One region of the Streptomyces mayteni genome, then DNA from elsewhere that is predicted to be linked to it. Evidence: riboswitches for the same ligand, from Rfam matches in the RefSeq annotation. Region 1 holds a riboswitch; each other region holds the start of a gene.

The links. Region 1 has a riboswitch for cobalamin ahead of metE (5-methyltetrahydropteroyltriglutamate--homocysteine S-methyltransferase). Riboswitches for the same ligand answer to the same signal wherever they lie in the genome.
Region 2: it holds a riboswitch for cobalamin, as region 1 does, so the genes downstream of both, ACYVPE_RS14820 (energy-coupling factor ABC transporter permease) here and metE (5-methyltetrahydropteroyltriglutamate--homocysteine S-methyltransferase) in region 1, are expected to answer to the same signal.
Region 3: it holds a riboswitch for cobalamin, as region 1 does, so the genes downstream of both, ACYVPE_RS20365 (ribonucleoside-diphosphate reductase subunit alpha) here and metE (5-methyltetrahydropteroyltriglutamate--homocysteine S-methyltransferase) in region 1, are expected to answer to the same signal.

What each region holds. Positions count from the first base shown of each region.
Region 1 is NZ_BAAGPR010000004.1:97,062-104,105, forward strand. It holds gene metE (5-methyltetrahydropteroyltriglutamate--homocysteine S-methyltransferase) at 1-2,171, opposite strand, end outside; cobalamin riboswitch at 2,309-2,532, opposite strand; gene ACYVPE_RS03200 (PPOX class F420-dependent oxidoreductase) at 2,530-2,976, opposite strand; gene ACYVPE_RS03205 (helix-turn-helix domain-containing protein) at 3,177-4,382, shown strand; gene ACYVPE_RS03210 (hypothetical protein) at 4,490-4,918, shown strand; gene ACYVPE_RS03215 (hypothetical protein) at 4,915-5,151, shown strand; gene ACYVPE_RS03220 (hypothetical protein) at 5,141-5,272, shown strand; gene ACYVPE_RS03225 (beta-glucosidase family protein) at 5,333-7,044, opposite strand, start outside.
Region 2 is NZ_BAAGPR010000026.1:54,559-61,602, reverse strand. It holds gene ACYVPE_RS14850 (sirohydrochlorin chelatase) at 1-72, shown strand, start outside; gene cobC (Rv2231c family pyridoxal phosphate-dependent protein CobC) at 53-1,123, shown strand; gene ACYVPE_RS14840 (energy-coupling factor ABC transporter ATP-binding protein) at 1,131-1,943, opposite strand; gene ACYVPE_RS14835 (hypothetical protein) at 1,949-2,002, opposite strand; gene cbiQ (cobalt ECF transporter T component CbiQ) at 2,003-2,752, opposite strand; gene ACYVPE_RS14825 (energy-coupling factor ABC transporter substrate-binding protein) at 2,759-3,088, opposite strand; gene ACYVPE_RS14820 (energy-coupling factor ABC transporter permease) at 3,085-3,774, opposite strand; cobalamin riboswitch at 3,805-3,989, opposite strand; gene ACYVPE_RS14815 (metallophosphoesterase) at 4,135-5,700, shown strand; gene ACYVPE_RS14810 (NAD(P)-dependent alcohol dehydrogenase) at 6,006-7,044, opposite strand, start outside.
Region 3 is NZ_BAAGPR010000045.1:17,857-24,900, reverse strand. It holds gene ACYVPE_RS20375 (GNAT family N-acetyltransferase) at 1-437, shown strand, start outside; gene ACYVPE_RS20370 (DUF2079 domain-containing protein) at 594-2,072, shown strand; cobalamin riboswitch at 2,282-2,409, shown strand; gene ACYVPE_RS20365 (ribonucleoside-diphosphate reductase subunit alpha) at 2,589-4,961, shown strand; gene ACYVPE_RS20360 (ribonucleotide-diphosphate reductase subunit beta) at 5,027-5,983, shown strand; gene ACYVPE_RS20355 (TetR/AcrR family transcriptional regulator) at 6,059-6,637, opposite strand; gene ACYVPE_RS20350 (SDR family oxidoreductase) at 6,737-7,044, shown strand, end outside.

The DNA.
Region 1 (7,044 bases):
CCGGTGCGCAGCAGGTCGGCCGCCTCCCGGGCGCTCGGCACCCGCGGCGAGTGGATGTCGTAGACGCCGGGGCCCGCCTCGCGCGGGTAGCCGTGCGCGGCGAGCTCCCTGGCGACCTGCATGTGCGAGCGGGCGGCCTCCAGGCTGATCACGTCGGCGTCGAGGTCGTCGATGGCCTGGACGACGTCGCCGAACTCGGCGTAGCACATGTGGGTGTGGATCTGGGTGTCGGGACGCACGCCGCCGGTGGTGAGCCGGAACGCCTCCGTGGCCCACGCCAGGTACCCGGCCCGGTCGGCGGCCCGCAGCGGGAGCGTCTCGCGCAGCGCCGGCTCGTCCACCTGGATCACCGAGGTGCCCGCCGCCTCCAGGTCGGTCACCTCGTCGCGCAGCGCGAGCGCCACCTGGCGCGCGGTGTCGCCGAGTGGCTGGTCGTCGCGGACGAACGACCAGGCGAGCATGGTCACGGGCCCGGTGAGCATGCCCTTCACCGGCCGCTCGGTGAGGGACTGGGCGAACGTCGTCCAGCGCACCGTCATCGGCTCGGGGCGGGAGATGTCGCCGGCCAGGATCGGCGGCCGGACGTAGCGGGTGCCGTACGACTGCACCCAGCCGTGCCGGGTGGCGAGGTAGCCGGTGAGCCGCTCGGCGAAGTACTGCACCATGTCGTTGCGTTCGGCTTCGCCGTGCACCAGCACGTCGAGACCGGCCCGCTCCTGGAAGGAGACCACCTCCCGGATCTCGGCCTCGATGCGCTCCTCGTAGCCGGCGGTGTCGAGGTGGCCGGCGCGCAGGTCGGCGCGGGCCGCGCGCAGTTCGCCGGTCTGCGGGAAGGAGCCGATGGTCGTGGTCGGCAGCAGCGGCAGGCCGAGGTGGGCGCGCTGGGCGGCGGCCCGCTCCGGATAGGGCTCGGGGCGGCGCGCGTCGGCCTCGGTCACCGCGCCGGCGCGGGCCCGGACGGCCGGGTCGTGGGTGATGGGGGAGCCGGCCCTGGACGCCAGATCGGCGCGGTTGGCGGCGAGTTCGGCCGCGATGGTGTCGGTGCCGTGGGCCAGGCCCCTGGCGAGGGTGACGACCTCGGCGGACTTCTGCCGGGCGAAGGCCAGCCACCGCACGATCCCCGGGGCGATGTCCCGCTCGGCCGCCGCGTCCAGCGGGACGTGGAGGAGGGAGCAGGAGGCGGCGACGTCGACCCGGTCGGCCAGGCCGAGCAGGGTGCCGAGGGTGGTGAGCGACTTCGCCAGGTCGTTGATCCAGATGTTGCGGCCGTCGACCACTCCCGCGACCAGCCGCCTGCCGGGCAGCCCGCCGGCGGCCGCCAGCGCTTCCAGGTTGGCCGCGGCGGCGCCGGTGAAGTCCAGGGCGAGCCCGTCGACCGGTGCCTTGGCCAGCACCGGCAGGGCGTCGCCGAGCCGGTCGAAGTAGGAGGCGACCAGCACCCTGGGCCGGTCGGCCAGGGTGCCGAGCGCGCGGTAGGCGCGGGCCGCCGCGGCCAGTTCGTCCGGGGTGCGGTCCTGGACCAGCGCCGGCTCGTCGAGCTGCACCCACTCCGCGCCGGCCGCCCGCAGGTCGGCCAACACCTCGGCGTACACCGGCAGCAGGCGGTCGAGCAGCGCCAGCGGCTCGAAGTCCGCCGGCGCGCCGGGCGCCGGCTTGGCGAGCAGCAGGTAGGTGACGGGGCCGACGAGCACGGGGCGGGCCGTCAGACCGAGGGCCAGGGCCTCCCCGAGCTCGCCCACCTGCTTGGCGGAGTCGGCGGCGAACACTGTGTCCGGGCCCAACTCGGGCACCAGATAGTGGTAGTTGGTGTCGAACCACTTGGTCATCTCCAGCGGCGCGACGTCCTGGGTGCCGCGCGCCATGGCGAAGTACCCGTCCAGCTGGTCGGCGGCGACGGCTTCGCGGTGCCGGTCGGGGATGGCGCCGACCATGACGGAGGTGTCCAGGACGTGGTCGTAGAACGAGAAGTCGCCGGTCGGTACCTCGTCGACGCCGGCCTCGGCCAGCTGCCGCCAGTTGGCGCGGCGCAGTTCGGCGGCGGTGGCCAGGAGGGCGTCGGCGGTGACGCGGCCCTGCCAGTAGCCCTCGATCGCCTTCTTCAACTCCCGGCCCTGTCCCTGGCGGGGGTAGCCGTACACGGTGGCCCGTGCTGCCGCGTGCTTGCTACTCATGGAGATCTCCTTCGCGAGACGAATCCCTGAGATCCCGGCGACGGGACGAGAACGCGAAGGGGTGAGAGACGGGACGGCACGCCCCGTGTCTACGCCGACCCGCCCTCGGGGTCACCGGGATGTCCGCGCACGGGTGGTCCGTGTGCGGGCAGTTGGCAGGTCTTCGGACTCGCGGGCCCGCCCTCCTGACCGGAGGACACCTACTGGCCGTCGCTTCCCAGGCCCCGTTCGTCGGGCCCAGTGCGTATGACGGCGGTCGTTCCCACTCACCGCTGCGGGGCAGTCCCGGATTCCCACCGGGTTCCCTCTTGCGACGCCTCCCGCCTGGCGGACGGGGCGAACCAGCTGCGGGAACAGCCTACGGTGCCGGCCGGCCCTCCGCCGCGCCCCGTCCGTCATCCGGAAGACGCCCACGCCCTCGCTTATCGGGCGGCCCGAACTCAACGCCGGCCGTGCCACCCTCGTCGAGACTGTTCTCCAGCCCTACCGCCCGTCCGCCGTGCTTCCTAGGACTGCCGAACAGAGTGGTGATCACGAGCACGCGAAACTTATTGCCGTATTTTGCGGTCATCGCCCGCTTGGCGGTGCGCAACTCACCCCCGGACAGCACCCGTGCCACCCCGGGCCGCCACGGTCCCATCGGCGTTCCATCGAACGTCGAAGGTGCGATCTCGACCCGAGGATTGCGACGGATCCGTCCAACCTTCCACGAGCGAACGGGCGTGTACCCGTACCAATGGCGGCCAGCAGGTGCCAGCCACACCGGCGTCGACGTCGCGGAGCCATCTCGACGAAACGTGCGCAGCGCGAAAACTGGTCACCGTCGGGATCATCACGAAACGCCACGGCGCCCCCTATCCCATACCAACACCACCGTCGAGTCCGGTTGGTGAAAGCTGCACAGCACGACGGCTCCGCCAAGCGTCTTGACGAGGCCGTTCGCTGTTCCCCCCCAAGCTGACGGGGGTACCGTCCTGAATGCCTAAGTTCAGAACGGAGTTCAGCATGCCACATGCTGCCGACGATCACACCGGCGCGCGGATCGCCGACTACCGGAAGCTACGTCATCTCACGCAAGTGGGCTTGGCTCAACGGGCGTTCGTCGCCCGAAGCACGATCGCGAAGATTGAGGCCGGCCTCTCGCCCGCGACTCCCGGTGTCGTAGCCGCTATCGCCCGCGCGCTCGAAGTAGATGTTGCCGTGCTCAACGGCCAGCCCTACGTCGAGGAGATGCGGCAAGACCAACTCGACCGCATGATCGCGCCACTCGCCTACTCCCTCGACATGTACGACCTCGGCCCCGATCTCAGCATTCAACCGCGCCCGCTGCCGCAGGTCGCCGCGGAAGTCGACGGCCTGTGCAAGGCGGCCTGCGCGACCGAGTACACCCGGACCGGCGAGCGACTGCCCGGCCTGCTTGCCGAACTCACCACCATCATCAGCGGTTTGCCGGAGGGAGCGGAGCGACGCCGCGCCGCCACCCAGCTCGCGTGGTGCTACTGGGTGGCCTACGAGTTCGCGTACCGCCTCGGCTTCCACCACCTCGCCGCGATCGCCCTCGAACGCATGGGCTACATGGGTGATCAGGCCCAGGACCCGCTGCTACTGGCCCTCCGGCTCCAACGCCGCTCCAGCATGCTGCTGCGTCGCGGCGACAACCCGATGGCGCTGCGAGTCCTCGACCGCGCCCACCAGTTGGTGGAACAACACGACGAACCTGGCTCGGTCCCCGCGCTCGCCGTGTCCGGAAGCCTCCACCTGGCCGGAGCCATCGCCACGGCGCAGGCGAAGAACGTCGAGGACGTGAAGGAGCGGATGAAAGAGGCCCGGTCGGTTGCCGAGCGCGTCGGCAGGGATGTGCCACTGGTGTACTGGGCGTCGTTCGGACTGACCAGCGTGCGGCACTTCGAGGTCGCCACCGCCGTGGAGCTGGGGAAGCTCGGCGAGGCGATGAAGTCCGCGCGTAAGGTGCGGTTTCCAGCGGATCACCCGCGCATGCGAGTCGGCCGGTATCACATCGAGCTGGCCCGTGCGTACTCACAGATGGGGCGCGCTGAGGCCGCGCAGAAGGAGCTGTTCAAGGCTCGGGAGGCAGCACCGCAGCAGGCGCGATATCACCCGCTGATGAGGGAGACGGTGGGCGTGCTCGTGCGCCGGTCCCGAAGGGTCCCGGGCACGTTGACGTCGCTGGCGGCGTGGGTGGGGATGTAGGAGCCCTCCGAGGACACCCCCTGGTGTTCCCAGTTCGGGGAACAGCAGGGCTTGCCGCTTCGGTAACGCTGTGACGGTCAGCACATGAACTGTCACAGGAGCCGATCATGGCGACCGCATCGCTGCCCGACTGGATCCGGCCCGCGCGTTGTGGCGCCCGGACGTTACCGGCTGGGCGTTGGTTCGACGTGGTGCAGGTGCCGAGTCTGGCCTCCGTCTATGTGCTGGGTCGGCTGGACACACGCACTGGTCCGGTGGTGGAGGTCCAGGAACACGGCGTCGTGTGCTGGCTGGTGCCGCCGCGCGGCGGGTGTCTCACCGACGCCGGCGCGTTGCGTGCGGCGCTGGAGGCGACGTTGCTCGCGCCGGCCCCCGAGCTGGCCGAGCCCGAGTGGTTCGTTGTCATGACGGGCCGTGAAGGGCCCGTCAGCCACAGTGAGCCGGTGACCTGCGGCTACTGCAACCACGGCATCGTGGCTGACGACGACCACGCGGTCGACTGCTGTTGGCGCCCGGGGAAGGCGGCCGCGCGGTGAGCGCGCTGGCCGAGGGCGAGGCCGCCGTGCCGCTGCCGGTACCCGCCCTCGCCGAGCTGAACCGGTGGCAGCTCCAGGGGCTGGTGTGCGCCTGGTGCGCCGAGGTGCTTTTCCCGCGCAGCTACTTCAGGCTCGGCACCGTCCGCGACACCGAGGGCTGGACCTACGACCTGTACGTCTGCGAGCCGTGTGTCCTGGCCGCCGTCGAGAAGGCGCTGGCCGATGCCCCGTGATCGCGCCCGTCACCGCCGACCACGCCGCATTCCCCTGGCGACGGTCGGGTACCTGCTCGCCCTCGGCTGGGTCGCCGGCTACCTGTGCGCCGTGCTGCTCCAGATGGCACTGACCGGGTGACCGCACACTGCGACGGTAGGTACGCGAAACGCCCGGGGAAGTGGGCCTACCGTCACAGGATCAGCCGTCGAGGTGGACGGCGGCCCGCAGGGGGAGTTCGGTGACCGAGGTGCCGATCAGCACCTCGTAGGCGCCGGGTTCGTAGGACCAGCCGTCCGGTCGCCAGTCGGCGAAGGCGCGGCGGGGGAGCGGGATCGCGAGGGGGACGGTCTCGCCGGCCTCGGCGTGGACGACGGTGTGGGCGGCGAGCCAGCGCACCGGGCGGTCGACGGTGGAGTCCGGGCGGGCGAGGTAGACCTGGACGACCTGCTTGCCGGGCCTGGCGCCGGTGTTGGTCGCGGTGAGGCGAACAGTGTGGTGCTCGGCGTCGGGGGTGACGGTCGGGTCGGCGAGGCGCCAGCTGGTGTAGCCGAGGCCGGCGCCGAAGGGGAAGGCCGGCTCGGTGCCGGCCCTGAGCCAGGCGCGGTAGCCGATGTGGATGCCCTCGTCGTAGCGGAGCACGCCGTCGGCGGGGGTGGTGTCGAGGACCGGCACCTCCTCGGCGCTGGCCGGCCAGGTGGTGGGGAGCCGGCCGCCCGGCTCGGCGTGGCCGAGGAGGACGTCGGCGAGCGCGTTGCCCATCTCCTGGCCGCCGAAGTAGCCGACGAGCAGCGCCGCGACGTCGTCCCGCCACGGCATCAGCACCGGGGAGCCGGCGTTGACGACCACCACGGTGGGGGTGCCGGTGGCGGCCACCGCGCGGACCAGGTCGTCCTGCCGGCCGGGGAGCAGCAGGTCGGCGCGGTCGAAGCCCTCCGACTCGACCTGGGAGTTGGTGCCGACGACGACGATGGCGACGTCGGCCTCGGCGGCCGCGCCCGCGGCCTCGGCGATCAGTGCCTGGGGGGCGGTGTCGGCCGGCTCGGTGCCGAGGGTGATGCCGAAGGTGCCGCCCATGCTGGCGTCCCGCGAGGTCAGGTCGAAGGCGACGCGCACCGAGAGCGGGGTGCCGGCGACGGTGGCGACCGGGGCGGTGACCGAGGGCGGGGCCAGCAGGGCGGCGCCGAGGTCCGTCCCGACGGCGACGCCGGTGCCCTCGTGGAGCGGTTCGCCGTCGACGGAGATCCGTCCGGTGCCGACGGAGGCGAAGCCGAGGCGCACCGTCTCGGTGGCCTCGGGGGTCCAGCCGAGGGTGAGTTCGACGGTGGCGGCGGTCGCGACGGGGGCGTCGCCGCCGAAGTAGACCAGCGCGGTGGAGCGGCGGTCCTCGCGGAAGAGTTCCGCCCCGGCGGCGTCGAGGAAGCGGACGAGCATGCCGGGCCCGCCGGTCGCCGGGTTGACGATCCGCTCCAACGGCAGCTCGGCCAGCCCGTGTTGGGCGACGGCGCCGAGGGTGTGGGTGAGTTCCGCGTCCGGCAGGGCGGCGCGCAGGCCGTCGAGCGGGCTGACCACCCGCTCCGGCAGCACGGTCGCCGAGCCGCCGCCCTGGGTGCGGGCGTGCCGGGCGTTCTGGCCGATGACCGCCACCCGCCGCAGCCGGGCGGAGTCCAGGGGGAGGACGCCGTCGTTGGCGAGGAGCACCGTGCCCTCGGCGGCGGCCCGCCGGGCGAAGGCCACGCCGTCCACCGCCGGCGGCGGCGTGGCGGGCTCGAAGCCGTCGAGCGCGCCGACGCGGGCGGCGAGGAGGAGGATGCGCCGCACCTTGCGGTCGACGACGGCCTCGTCGATCCGCCCGTCGCGGACCGCCGCCACCAGGGCCGGGCCCCAGGGTCCTTTCGGGCCCGGCATGACCA
Region 2 (7,044 bases), on a different contig from region 1:
CACCAGGACCACGACCAGGACCACGGCCACGACCCGCAGCACCGGCACGGCCATGCGCGGCACACCCACTGACCCGCTCCGCCACCACGGCGACGAGGAACTGCGCGACGCCGAGGGCCCGTTGGTCGACCTCGCGGTCAACGTGCGGTCCGGCACCCCACCCCGCTGGCTGCGCGAGCGGCTGACCGCGGCGCTCGAAGGACTGGCCGGCTACCCCGACCCCCGGGCCGCCCGCCGGGCGGTGGCCCGCCGGCACGGGCTGCCCGAGAGGTGCGTGCTGCTGACCGCCGGCGCCGCCGAGGCTTTCGTGCTGCTGGCCCGCGCCCTGGCGCTCGGCACCCTGCCGGCGGACGGGCCCCCGCTCGTGGTGCACCCGCAGTTCACCGAGCCCGAGGCGGCGCTCCGCGCCGCCGGCCTCCCCGTGACCCGGCTGACGCTGACCCCCGCCGACGGGTTCCGCCTCCACCCCGCGGCCGTGCCGCCCGAGGCCGGCGCGGTGGTGGTCGGCAACCCCACCAACCCCACCTCCGTCCTGCACCCGGCCGCCGACCTGGCCGCGCTGGCCGCCCCCGGGCGGCTGCTCGTGGTCGACGAGGCGTTCGTCGACGCGGTGCCTGGCGAACGCGAGTCGCTGGCCCCCGCCGTCGCCACCCTGCCCGGCCTCGTCGTGCTGCGCAGCCTCACCAAGACCTGGGGCCTCGCCGGACTGCGGGTCGGCTATCTGCTGGCCGCCCCGGGGATCGTGGCGGCGCTCGCCGCCGGGCAGCCGCTCTGGCCGCTCTCCACCCCGGCGCTGGTCGCGGCCGAGGCGTGCGCCGAGCCACCGGCGCTCGCCGAGGCCGAGGCGGCGGCCCGCCGCCTGGTGGCCGACCGGGCCCATCTCCTCGCCCGCCTCGCCGAGTTCCCCGACCTCAACGCCGCCACCGAGGACCCGGCCGGCCCCTTCCTGCTGCTGCGCCACCCGCGCGCCGCCACGCTGCGCACCCGGCTCAGGGAACTCGGCTACGCCACCCGCCGCGCCGACACCTTCCCCGGCCTCGACGCCCGCTGGCTGCGGGTGGCGGTGCGCGCCCCCGAGGTCACCGACGCGTTCGCCACCGCCCTGGCCGCCGCCGGCGCCTGAACCCGGCTCACCGCCGGGGGAGCCGCAGCACGAGCGCGGCCAGTTCGTCGGCCGTGCGCGGGCTCGGCGCGCCGTCGTCCACCAGGCCGTGGCCGCGCAGCAGCCGGGCCGCCGCGACGCCCCACGGCAACCGCAGCCCCGCCCGCCCGAGCAGCTCGGTCCTGGCCAACATCTCGTCCGCCGGCCCGAGATGTGCCCCGGCCGGGGTGAGCAGCGCCGCGTCGTCCGCCCAGCGCAGCGCCAGGTCGACGTCGTGGGTGGCCATCACCACGGTGGTGCCGTTCGCGCGGAGCCCGTCCAGGGTGGTGAGCAGCCGCTCCTGCCCGTCGGGGTCGAGCCCGGCCGTCGGCTCGTCGAGGATCAGCACCCGCGGCCGCATCGCGACGGCGCCCGCGATCGCCGTCCGCTTGCGCTGCCCGTAGGAGAGGAGATGGGTGGGGCGGTCGGCCAGCGCCGTGATGTCCAGGGCCGCCAGCGCCTCGTCGACCCGCGCCCGCGCCTCCCCGTCGGAGAGGCCGAGGTTGAGCGGCCCGAACGACACGTCCTGCGCGACGGACGCGGCGAACAGCTGGTCGTCCGGGTCCTGCACCACCAACTGCACGCTCCCGCGCAGCCTGGTCAGGCCCGCCCGGTCGTGGTCGACCGGCACGCCTGCCAGCGTCAACCGCCCGGCGCCCGGCCGCAGTCCGCCGCTGAGCAGCCGCATCAGCGTGGTCTTGCCGCTGCCGTTGCGGCCGAGCAGGGCCAGCGCCCGCCCCTCCCACACCGCGAAGTCCAGGTCGCGCAGCACCGTCGGCCCTTCCTCGTACGCGAAGGACACGCCGCTCAACGCCACCAGGGGCACCGAGAGCATCGGGGGCTCCGAGGGCATCGGGGCACTCACCGCCCCACCCCCACCAGCACTGCGGTGAGCGCCGCCACCGCGACCAGCAGCGCCGCGCTCGCCACCGTGAACGGCACGGAGACCCGCGCCTGTGGCACCAGGACCCGCAGCGTGCCGTCGTAGCCGCGCCCCGCCAGCCCGTCCTGGAGCCGCGCCGCCCGGGCGAAGGCCCGTACGAACGCTGTCGCCCCCAGGCCGGCGAGCGAACGCCACTCGGCGGCCCGCGACGCGTGCCCGAGCCGCGCCGCCTGCGCCTGCCTGACCCGGCGCACGGAGTCCAGCAGCAGGAAGCTCATCCGGTACGTCACCAGGGCGACGTCGACCACCGGCGCCGGCACCCCGGCCCGCACCAGCCGCGGCAGCAGGTCGGACATCGGGGTGGTGAAGGCGAACAGCAGCACGCCGAGCGAGGCGGCCGAGGTGCGCAGCAGCAGCTCGCCGGCGCGCACCGGTCCGCCCTCGGCGAGGCCAACGGGGCCGTCGGGCCCGCCGATCTCGAAGAGCAGCGTGACGGCCCCGGTGAGGCAGAAACCCAACGGAACCCGGTACGCCCGCCACAGCCGGCGCCACGGCACCCCCGCCGGGCCCAGCAGCAGTGCCAGCGCCGACACCAGCACCAGCGGCGCGCCGGGCCACGGCGGCAACGCGACGGCCAGCGCGGTGAGACCGAGCCCGAGCACGGCCTTCTCCACGGGATGGCGGCGGCGCCAGCGACTGCCGTGCGCCGCCGCGTCGATCGGCAGCACGGCGGCTCAGGCGCCTTCCGCGCCGGACTCGTCGGCCCGCGGCGCGACCTGCCGGCGCCCCCGGCGCACCCCGAAGTAGTAGCCGAGCACGCCGGCGCCGAGCGCCGCCTGCAGGGCGAAGAGCGCCGACTCGATCTCGCCGGACGGCGGCTGGTACAGCGGCGAGAACCACGGTTCGTAGTCCGGCTCGATCTCGGTGATCGCCGTCTCCGCCTCGCCGTCCGCGCCCGCGAACGGCTCCTCCTTGTGGTCGCCGAGCCCGAGGCCGAGCGGCAGCACGGCGAGCGCCACCACCACGAGCACCAGCAGCCCGTTGATCCGCGCGTTCCTGCTCATCGGGCCACCGCCCCGTGGGACTTCCCGGCCGCCAGCACGCCGAGCCTGGTCAGCTCGCCACCGCTCGACTGCGTCAGGAGCCGCATCACCAGCACCGTGAGCAGCCCCTCGCTCACCGCCAGCGGAATCTGGGTCACGGCGAAGATGGCGCCGAACTTGCCGAGCGCGCCCAGGAATCCGCCGCTCGGGTCGGGGAAGGCCAGCGCGAGCTGCGCGCTGGTGACGCAGTAGGTGGACAGATCGGCGACGAACGCGCCCGCGAAGACCGCGGCCATCAGCGGCAGTCCCGACCGCCGTGCCAGCCGGTACGCGGCGTATCCGGCCCAGGGGCCGACCACGGCCATCGAGAACACGTTGGCGCCGAGCGTGGTCAGGCCGCCGTGCGCGAGCAACAGCGCCTGGAAGAGCAGGGTGATGGTGCCGAGCACCGCCATCACCGGCGGCCGGAACAGGATGGCGCCGAGCCCCGTGCCGGTGGGATGCGAACAACTCCCGGTCACCGAGGGCAGCTTCAGCGCGGACAGGACGAACGTGAAGGCCCCGGAGGCGCCGAGGAGCAGGGTGCTCTCCGGATGCTCCCTGACCTCGCGGGTGAGTGACCGAACTCCGTGGACGACGAACGGCGCAGACGCGACGCCCCAGGCGACCGCGTGCGCTGGGGGCAGGAAACCCTCAGCTATGTGCATGGCCGGACAAACCCTCTCCAACACCTCGTGGATGGTTGACACGCCATGGCCGGTCTCCTGGCTGACGGGTACCACCGCCCGTGCTCCGCCTTCCCGGGGTCCGAGGACCCCAGTGGCTGCCCGTGAGGGCGAGAGCCGGACTTCCCGATCACAGTGGCGAGGGCCGCACCGGTATCACACCGGATTTCCCGAGCACCAAGGCGTGGCGACAGTAGTGGCCGGAGCGGGCCATGACAAGAGGACGGGGGCGGCCGAACCCGCGGATCGCTCCCCGCCCCCGTGGAGTTCAGGCCGCTGCCACCGCCGCGTCACCGGCGGCCAGCATCGTGCCCAATGCCTTCTCAGCCACCGGGAGTTCCCATGGGCACCACCCACGACGAGGCCGCCGGGCCTCGCAGACGTTCCCTCCTCCAGGCCGCCGTCGGCGGCTCCGCCGCGGCCGCCGCCGCGGGGGCGACCTCCCTCACGGGGCAGGCGGCCGCCGCCTCCGCCACCTCCGCCGGCACCGCAGCCGCAGCCGCCGCGCGATCCGGGGGCCGGTTCGACGGGGAAAGACCCCGCTTCGCGCTCGCCGTGCTGCCCGACACCCAGTACCTCTTCGACGCCGACAGTGCCGACCCCGACCCGATGCGCGCCACCTTCCGCTACCTGGTCGCGGAGCGCGCCGAGGCCAACATCGCCTTCATGACCCACCTGGGCGACGTCACGGAACACGGCACCGAGCACGAGATCGAGCTGGCCGCCGACACCTTCAGGGAACTGGACGGCAAGGTGCCCTACAGCGTCCTGGCCGGCAACCACGACGTGTCAGGCGCCGACGACCAGCGCGGCGACTCGGCCTACCTGCGCGCGTTCGGCCCGGACCGCTACGCCCGGATGTCGACCTTCGGCGGCGCGTCACCCGACGGTTACAACAGCTTCCACACGCTGCGCGCCGCCGGCCGCGACTGGCTGGTCCTGGCGCTGGACTGGCGGGTCTCCGACAGCGGTCTGCGGTGGGCGCGGGGGGTACTCGACGACCACCCGACCCTGCCGGCCGTGCTCACCACCCACGACCTCGCCTGGGCCGAGGACGACGGCGAGGCGCGGCTTTCGGACAACGGCCGGCGCCTGTGGGACGGGCTGATCCGCGGCAACGACCAGATCTTCCTCGCCCTCGGCGGCCACTACTGGCCGCCCGGCAGGACCGTCCTCACCAACGACGCGGGCAACGACGTCCACGTCCACATCACCAACTACCAGGACCGCTACTACGGCGGCGCGGCCATGATCCGGCTGTACGCCTTCGACCTGGCCAGGGGCGCCGTGGACGTGGAGACCTTCGCGCCCTGGTTCCTGACCCGCGACCCCGAGCGTCGCACCCCGCTCGAGGCGGAGAACGTGGAACTCACCGGGCCGGCCGACCGGTTCAGCCTGGAGATCGACTTCGCCCCCCGGTTCGCCGGCTTCTCGCCGATCCCGGCGCCCGAGCCCAGACCGGCCTCCGCCGTCCTGGTGCGCGGCACCGTCGCCTACTGGCGCTTCGACCAGGCCGGCCTCCCCGACGCCGACGCCGGCGCCGGCGGCGACGAAGGCGACGACGGCGCGCCGGTGGCCGACGGCCGGGTGGTACGAGACCTGTCGGGCCACGGCAACGACCTGACGGCCCGCCGGCTGCACACCAGCGGCGACGGGGCGCTGACCTGGTCGACCGAGCACCACCTCGGACAACCGGCCCACGCCAGCCTCCGGTTCGACGGCGGCCAGGGCCCGGACCGGGGCGCCGTCCTCAGCACCCGGTCGGACACCCCGCTCAACTCGACGAAGTTCACCATGTTCTCGCCAGGAAGCTTGGGCTTTCGCGGCAGGGAGGATGGCATCGCTGGTCCGGGTGGCGCGGAGCGCCGTCGTGTCGCTACGCTGTCGGGGCGGGACTGCGAGCGTTAAGGCACGAACCACACGCCGGTGGGCGCTAGGACCAGCCCAGTAAGGGACTTGGCTCGCCCATAGGCGGGTCGCGGCGACTCCCTCGCCCCCGGGGCGTGTGGCAGCGGGGCCCAGTCAATGGCCCCGGTACCTCCCTTCGGGGGTGGTACTGGACGCGGGGGACCACGCGGCAGCCAGTCGCGCTCTACTCGCAATCCCGGCCTTCCGGACCGAGTCGACAAGCTCGGTCCTTCAGGACCGAGAAGTTGACCGGCGGATACACCATCGAGACCTTCCTCACCCCGTACCACTGACCCCGCCCCTCCTCACCGCCCGGGCTCCCGGGGGCGGACCACCACCTTGAGGTGGGAGGGATCCGCCGCCGGCGCCCGGAGCGCCTCGGCCGCGCGGTCCAGCGGGAACCGGCCGGTGAGGAGGGTGGCCAGATCGACGCGTCCTGCGGCGGCCAGGGCGATCGCCGTCGGGAAGGCGTGGGCGTAGCGGAAGGCGGTGACCAGGTCGATCTCCCAGCGCTGGAGGTGGGCGAGCGGCAGGGAGTCGGCCGCCACCGGCGCCTGACCGACCAGGGTCGCCCGGCCCGCCGGCCGCAGCGCGCCGATGCCCTGGCGGAGCGCGGCCTGGTGGCCCGAGCACTCCAACAGGCGGTCCACGCCGGTGACCTCCAGCGGCTCCCTGGCGGTGTTGACCACCGAGGTGGCGCCGAGCGCGCGGGCCACCTCGAGCCGGGCGTCGGCGACGTCGGTGACGATCACCTCGGTCGCCCCCGCGGCCCTGGCCACCTGGGCGACGAGCAGGCCGATCGGCCCGGCGCCGGTGACCAGCACCCGCTGCCCGAACGCCACGCCGGCCCGGCGCACCGACCAGACGGCCACGGCCAACGGCTCGATCAGCGCCCCCAGTTCGAGGGGGATCGCGTCGGGCAGCGGGTGGACGGCGCGGGCCGGCACCACCAGGTGCTCGGCGAACGCGCCGTGCGTGGGCGGCGATCCGAGGCAGGTGCCGTCCGGGCACAGGTGGTAGCGGCCCGCGCGGCACTCGGCGCAGCCGCCGCAGCCCACCGCCGGCTCGACGGCGACCCGGGTGCCCACGGCGACGCCGGCGGCCCGGCCGCTCGCCACTACCACCCCGGACGCCTCGTGGCCGAGCACGGTCGGCCGGCGCAGCTCGTTCCGCCCGTTCCGGCCGTCGGTGAAGTAGTGCAGGTCGGAGCCGCAGACGCCCACCGCGTCCACCGCCACCAGCACGTCGTCCAGGCCCAGCGGGCGCAGCGGGACGTCGGCGAGGCGCAGGTCGCGCGGGCCGTGCAGGACGGCGGCCCGGGTGGTGGCCGGGTTGGCGGTCCGG
Region 3 (7,044 bases), on a different contig from region 1:
CGGCCGTCGCGGACGCGCCCCCGGAGGACGTGATGCCGCCGGTGGCCGGCCCCGCCGGGTGGACGGCCGACCGCCGGGAGGCGTTCCTGGCCTGGCACCGCGCCCGCCTGGCCGGGCTCGACGGGCCGGCCGGCGAGGCCGCCTACGCCGTGGCGGACGGCGGGCTGGTCGTCGGCTCCGTGCGGCTGGCCAGGGCCGGCGGCCCCGACGTGCTGGAGACCGGCATCTGGTTGGGGCGCTCCCGGCGCGGGCGCGGGATCGGCACTGCGGCCCTGCGGCTGCTGTGCGCGGAGGCGCGGCGCGCCGGCGGCCGGCTGCTGGTGGCCGACACCACGGCCGACAACGGGGCGGCGGTGGCGATTCTCCGGCGGCTCGGCGCGACGCTGTGCCGCCACCCTGACGGCGTCGCGGTGCACGCCACGTTGCCGCTGCGCTAGCGGCGCCACGCGCCCCCACGCCGCCCCACGCCACGATCGAGGGCGGGTCGGGAACCGTCGGGGCCGCTCGGACGTCATTCCTGCGGCGGGGTGGGGCTGGGCCCTCGTACCACGCCGCCCTCGCGCCCCGACCCTCGTGACCGCAGCGGTGTCCCGATGACCAGCACCACCTCGACGACCTCGACCTCGAACTCCAGCACGGAGAGCGGTGGCGGCGACCGCCAGGAGCCGGCCGCCGGCACCGGCACCGGCCTGCGCCCGGCGCGGTCCCGGTTCCGCCCGCCCTCGGACGGCGTGCTGCTGGCGCTCGGGTTCTTCGTCGTCTACGCGCTGCTGTCCGTCACCCGCTACCTGCGCTACGAGAACCGGTCCTGGGACCTCGGCATCTTCGAGCAGGCCATCAGCGCCTACGCCCGGCTCGAGGAGCCGGTCGCCGACCTCAAGGGTCCCGGGTTCCCGATACTGGGCGACCACTTCAGCCCGATCACCGCGCTGATCGCGCCGTTCTACCGGGTCTTCCCGACGCCCGTCACCCTCCTCGTCGTCCAGGCCGCGCTCTTCGCGCTCGCGGTGCTGCCGGTCACCCGCGGCGCCGCGTTCCTGCTCGGCCGGCCGGCCGGGGCGGCCGTGGGGGCGGCCTTCGGGCTCTCCTGGGGGATGCAACAGGCGGTCGACTTCGACTTCCACGAGATCTGCTTCGCCGTCCCGCTGATCGCGTTCTCGCTGGAGGCCGTGGTCCGCGAGCGCTGGCGCGCCGCGCTCTGCTGGGCGTTGCCGCTGCTGCTGGTCAAGGAGGACCTGGGGATGACGGTCGCCGTCATCGCTCTGGTGGTGGCGTGGCGGGCGCAGCAGGCCGGGCACGTCCGCGCGCCGCGCGCCGCGCTCGCGGTGGCCGGCCTCGCGGTGCTGGCCTGCGCCCTGGTGATTGCCGTGGTGATACCGGCCTTCAACGCCGGCGGCGACTACGACTACTGGGCCAAGGTGGACGAGGGCGGCGGCCCGCTCGACGCGCTGTTCACGGATGTCGACCAGAAGGTCCGCACCCTGCTGTGGATCCTGGTGCCCACCACGGGCCTGCTGGCCCTCCGCTCGCCGCTGCTGCTCGTCGTGGTGCCCACCATCGCCTGGCGGTTCGTCTCCCAGGAGCCGAACTACTGGGGCATCGACTTCCACTACAGCGCCGTGCTGATGCCCGTCACGGCGCTCGCGCTGGCCGACGCGATCGCCCGCTCGGGCGCCTCACGGCGCCCCTGGCTGCGCGGCTACGCCCGCCAGTTGCCGGCCGCCGCGCTGGCCGCCGCGCTGGCTCTCAGCGCCTACCAGCCGATCGCCACCCTCACCCACGCCGACACCTACCGGCCGGGCACCGCGGCCGAGGCCGGCGAGCGCGTGCTGGCCGCCGTCCCCGACGGGGCGGACGTCGCGGCCAACGTCCGGCCGATCTCCCATCTCACCCAGCGCTGCCGGGTGTTCTGGATCGGCGACACCGAGGGGTCGGCGCCCGAGTACATCGCCTACTACGATCCCGCGCGGGACGCGGCCGGCATGGTGGCGTACGCCCGACAGCTGTATCCGGAGGCGGCCTACCGGGTGACGGCGAGTGAGGCCGGATTCTGGGTGCTGCGCCGCGACTGACCCACCCGCACATTCGCTATCGCACACGAGCGAAGGTTCGGGGTTGACGTCGCGCCACCGCCGCGCGCCCTCGGGCGCCAGGTGAACGGCCGGGGCGCCCGTCGCCCGCCACGCGCCTCGGCATTCGCATGTTCGCTCCCCTCGCTCCGTCACCAAGGAGACACGGAACACAACATATAGGGGTGCGTGGTTGGGGCAGCACAAGATGTATGCTCGTCCTCGTTGTCGCCCAGGGGAATCCGGTGAGAGTCCGGAACTGTCCCGCAACGGTATGCGATAGCCGGATTCGTTCGGTTCATCGTGAAGTCCGACCACCTGGCGGCAGCCCTACAGACGTCCGGGCCTCGGGGACTGGGCCGACGGACGCAGCGCGCATGCCTTTGCCCTACCACACGCATGCTCGCGTGCGCCGTCGTGCCCGGCCCCGGGTGCTCACCGCGAGACGCCGCGCGCGACCCCGTCCCGTGCGGCGCCCCGCGATCGATTCGATCCGATTCGATTGAGGGAGAGCATCGAGTGACCATCGCACCCGTCGCACCCGCGGAGCCGGTTACCGCCGCGCAGCCCACCACGCTGTCGCTGACGCTTGCCGAGCTCACCGCCGACCTGTCCGCCACCGACCCCGCCCGGGTCGGGGCGGCCGTGGCGCGCGGCCGGCATGCCGGCTCCGACGAGGCCGAGTTGCGCTCGCTGGCCATCGAGGCCGCCGCCGGCCTGATCGCCGAGGAGCCCGAGTACTCGCGGCTCGCGGCCCGGCTCCTCACCCTCGCCATCCGCGAGGAGGCCGCCGGACAGGGCGCCGACTCGTTCTCCGCCTCCATCGCCGTGGGCCACCGCGAGGGCCTGATCGGCGACCGCACCGCCGGGTTCGTCCGCCGCCACGCCTCCCGGCTCGACGCGCTCGTCGAACACGCCGTCACGACCGGCGCCGACGACCGCTTCGAGTACTTCGGGCTGCGCACCGTCGAGTCCCGCTACCTGCTGCGCCACCCCACCACCCGCCGGGTGATCGAGACCCCGCAGCACTTCCTGCTGCGCGTCGCCTGCGGCCTGGCCGAGGACGAGTCGGAGCGGGCCCTGAAGGACGTGGCCGAGCTCTACCGGCTCACCAGCTCGCTCGCCTACCTGCCGTCCTCGCCCACCCTGTTCAACTCGGGCACCCGCCACCCGCAGATGTCGTCCTGCTACCTGCTGGACTCCCCCGCCGACGAGCTGGACTCCATCTACGAGCGCTACCACCAGATCGCCCGGCTCTCCAAGCACGCCGGCGGCATCGGCCTCTCGTACTCCCGCATCCGCGCCCGCGGTTCACTGATCCGCGGCACCAACGGCAAGTCCAACGGCATCGTGCCGTTCCTCCGCACCCTGGACTCCTCGGTGGCCGCGGTCAACCAGGGCGGCCGCCGCAAGGGCGCGGCCTGCGTCTACCTGGAGACGTGGCACGCGGACATCGAGGAGTTCCTCGAACTCCGCGACAACACGGGCGAGGAGGCGCGGCGCACCCACAACCTGAACATCGCGCACTGGATCCCCGACGAGTTCATGCGGCGCGTCGACTCCGACGGCGACTGGTCGCTGTTCTCGCCGGCCGACGTGCCCGAGCTCGTCGACCTGTGGGGCGACGAGTTCGACGCCGCCTACCGCCGCGCCGAGCAGGCCGGCCTGGCCCAGCGCACCATCCCGGCCCGCCAGCTCTACGCCCGGATGATGCGCACCCTGGCCCAGACCGGCAACGGCTGGATGACGTTCAAGGACGCCGCCAACCGCACCGCCAACCAGACCGCGCGGCCCGGCAGCATCGTGCACTCCTCGAACCTCTGCACCGAGATCCTGGAGGTCACGAACGACGGCGAGACGGCCGTCTGCAACCTGGGCTCCGTCAACCTGGCCGCCCACCTGGGCGACGACGGCGAGATGGACTGGGAGCGTCTTGACGCCACCGTGCGGACCGCCGTCACGTTCCTCGACCGGGTCATCGACCTGAACTTCTACCCGACCCCCCAGGCCGACGCCTCCAACTCCCGCTGGCGCCCGGTGGCGTTGGGCGTGATGGGCCTGCAGGACGTGTTCTTCAGGCTCCGGCTGCCGTTCGACTCCCCCGCCGCCCGCGAGCTGTCCACCAGGATCGCCGAGCGCATCATGCTCACGGCCTACGAGACCTCGGCCGACCTCGCCGAGCGGAACGGCCGGCACCGCGGCTGGGCCGAGACCCGCACCGCGGACGGCGTGCTGCACCCGGACCACTACCCGGAGGCCACCGCCACCTGGCCCGAGCGCTGGGCCGCGCTGCGCGAGCGCGTCGCCACGACGGGGATGCGGAACTCGCTGCTGCTCGCCATCGCGCCCACCGCCACCATCGCCTCGATCGCCGGCGTCTACGAGTGCATCGAGCCGCAGGTCTCCAACCTCTTCAAGCGGGAGACGCTGAGCGGCGAGTTCCTCCAGGTCAACTCGTACCTGATCGGCGAGCTCAAGCGGCTCGGGCTCTGGCACGACGCCACCCGCGAGGCGCTGCGCGAGGCCAACGGCTCGGTCGCCGAACTCCCCGGCCTGCCCGACGAGTTGAAGCAGCTGTACCGGACGGCCTGGGAGCTGCCGCAGCGTGCCCTGATCGACATGGCCGCGGCCCGCACCCCGTACCTCGACCAGAGCCAGTCGCTGAACCTGTTCATGGCGGCGCCCACCATCGGCAAGCTCAGCTCGATGTACGCCTACGCCTGGAAGAAGGGCCTCAAGACCACCTACTACCTGCGCTCGCGCCCGGCCACCCGGATCGCCCAGGCCGCCCGCGCCGCCGCGCCCGTCGCCGTCCCCGTCTCCGCTTCCGTCCCCGAACAGGCCGTCGCCTGCTCCCTGGAGAACCCCGAGTCCTGCGAGGCCTGCCAGTGACCACCACGCCCAAGACCACCGTCAAGAACCTGCTGGACCCGGGCTTCGAGCTGACGCTCCGCCCGATGCGCTACCCGGCGTTCTACGAGCGGTACCGGGACGCCATCAAGAACACCTGGACGGTCGAGGAGGTCGACCTCCACTCGGACGTGGCCGACCTGGCCAAGCTCTCGCCTGGCGAGCAGCACCTGATCGGCCGTCTTGTGGCGTTCTTCGCCACCGGCGACTCGATCGTCGCCAACAACCTGGTGCTCACGCTCTACAAGCACATCAACTCCCCCGAGGCCAGGCTCTACCTGTCGCGGCAGCTGTTCGAGGAGGCCGTGCACGTCCAGTTCTACCTGACGCTGCTGGACACCTACCTCCCCGACCCGGACGAGCGCACGGCGGCCTTCGCGGCGGTGGAGAACATCCCGTCGATCCGGGAGAAGGCGCAGTTCTGCTTCCGCTGGATCGACTCGGTCGACGACCTGTCGAGCCTCCAGACCCGCGAGGACCGTCGCCGGTTCCTGCTGAACCTGATCTGCTTCGCGGCCTGCATCGAGGGCCTGTTCTTCTACGGCGCCTTCGCCTACGTCTACTGGTTCCGGTCCCGCGGCCTGCTGCACGGCCTGGCCACCGGCACCAACTGGGTGTTCCGGGACGAGAGCTGCCACATGGACTTCGCCTTCCACGTGGTCGACACGGTCCGCGCGGAGGAGCCGGACCTGTTCGACGAGGAGATGGAGCGCGAGGTCACGGAGATGCTGCGGGAGGCCGTCGAGGCCGAGCTCCAGTTCGCCCGCGACCTGTGCGGTGACGGCCTGGCCGGCATGAACACCGAGTCGATGCGCGAGTACCTGGAGTGCGTCGCCGACCAGCGGCTGGTCAGGCTCGGCCTGAAGCCGATCTACGGCTCCCGCAACCCGTTCGCGTTCATGGAGCTGCAGAACGTCCAGGAGCTGACGAACTTCTTCGAGCGCCGCCCGTCCGCCTACCAGGTGGCGGTCGAGGGCAACGTCTCCTTCGACGACGAGTTCTGATCCCCGCTCGCTCGCCCCTTCCCCTCACCGGCCCGCCGCGCCCCGCGCGGCGGGCCGGCCCCGCTTCACCGCCGGCTACCGGGAGACCTGGCCGCCGCCGGTCACGGCCCTGAGCTCGCCGAGCGACTCCCTGACGACCTCGGCGAGTTCCCGCTCGTCGGCCTCGCCGATCCACTGTTCGAAGGCCACCTTGAACACGGCTATGCCGGCCTCGGCGGCGAGGCTCGCGGCCGGCTCGCCGACGCCGCGCCGCCGCAGCGCCTCGGCCAGCCCGGTGGCCAGCCCGGCGAGCTTGATGAGCTCGCGCTCCCGCAGCTCCGCGTTGGCGGCGATGACGGCATGCCGCTTCGTGGCGTACGCCCGGCGCTCCTGGAACATCGCGGACGCCCCCTCCAACGCGGCGGAAACCGCGTCGATCGGCGAGGCGGCGGCCGGGACGGCGTCGAGCGCGCCCACGGCGCACTCCTGAAGCGTCTCCGAGCCGGCGAACAGCACTTCCCGCTTGTCGGCGAAGTGCCGGAAGAAGGTGCGCTCGGTCAGTGCGGCCCGCCGGGCGATCTCGGCGACCGTGGTCTGTTCGTAGCCGCGCTCGACATAGAGATCAAGCGCCGCCTGTTGCAGTCGGCCACGCGCGTTCGGCTCCCATCGCCCCATGCGGTCGATTCTATGCGATGACAGCGACTGACATCACCTGCTACCGTTGATGTCAGTCGCTGACATCGACCCGCCCGTCCGGGCGGCAAGGGAGTACTCATGCGCGTGTTCGTCACCGGCGCGTCCGGCTTCGTCGGCTCGGCCGTCGTTCCCGAGCTCATCGCCGCCGGCCACCAGGTCATCGGCCTCGCCCGCTCCGACGCCTCGGCCGAGGCCGTCGCCGCCGCCGGCGCGGAGCCGCACCGCGGCGCGCTCGACGACCTCGACAGCCTGCGCGCCGGCGCGGCCGCCGCCGACGGCGTCATCCACCTCGCGTTCATCCACGACTTCTCCGACTACGAGAGCGCGCAACGCGCCGACCTGGCCGCCATCGACGCCTTCGGCGAGACGCTGGCCGGCTCGGGGAA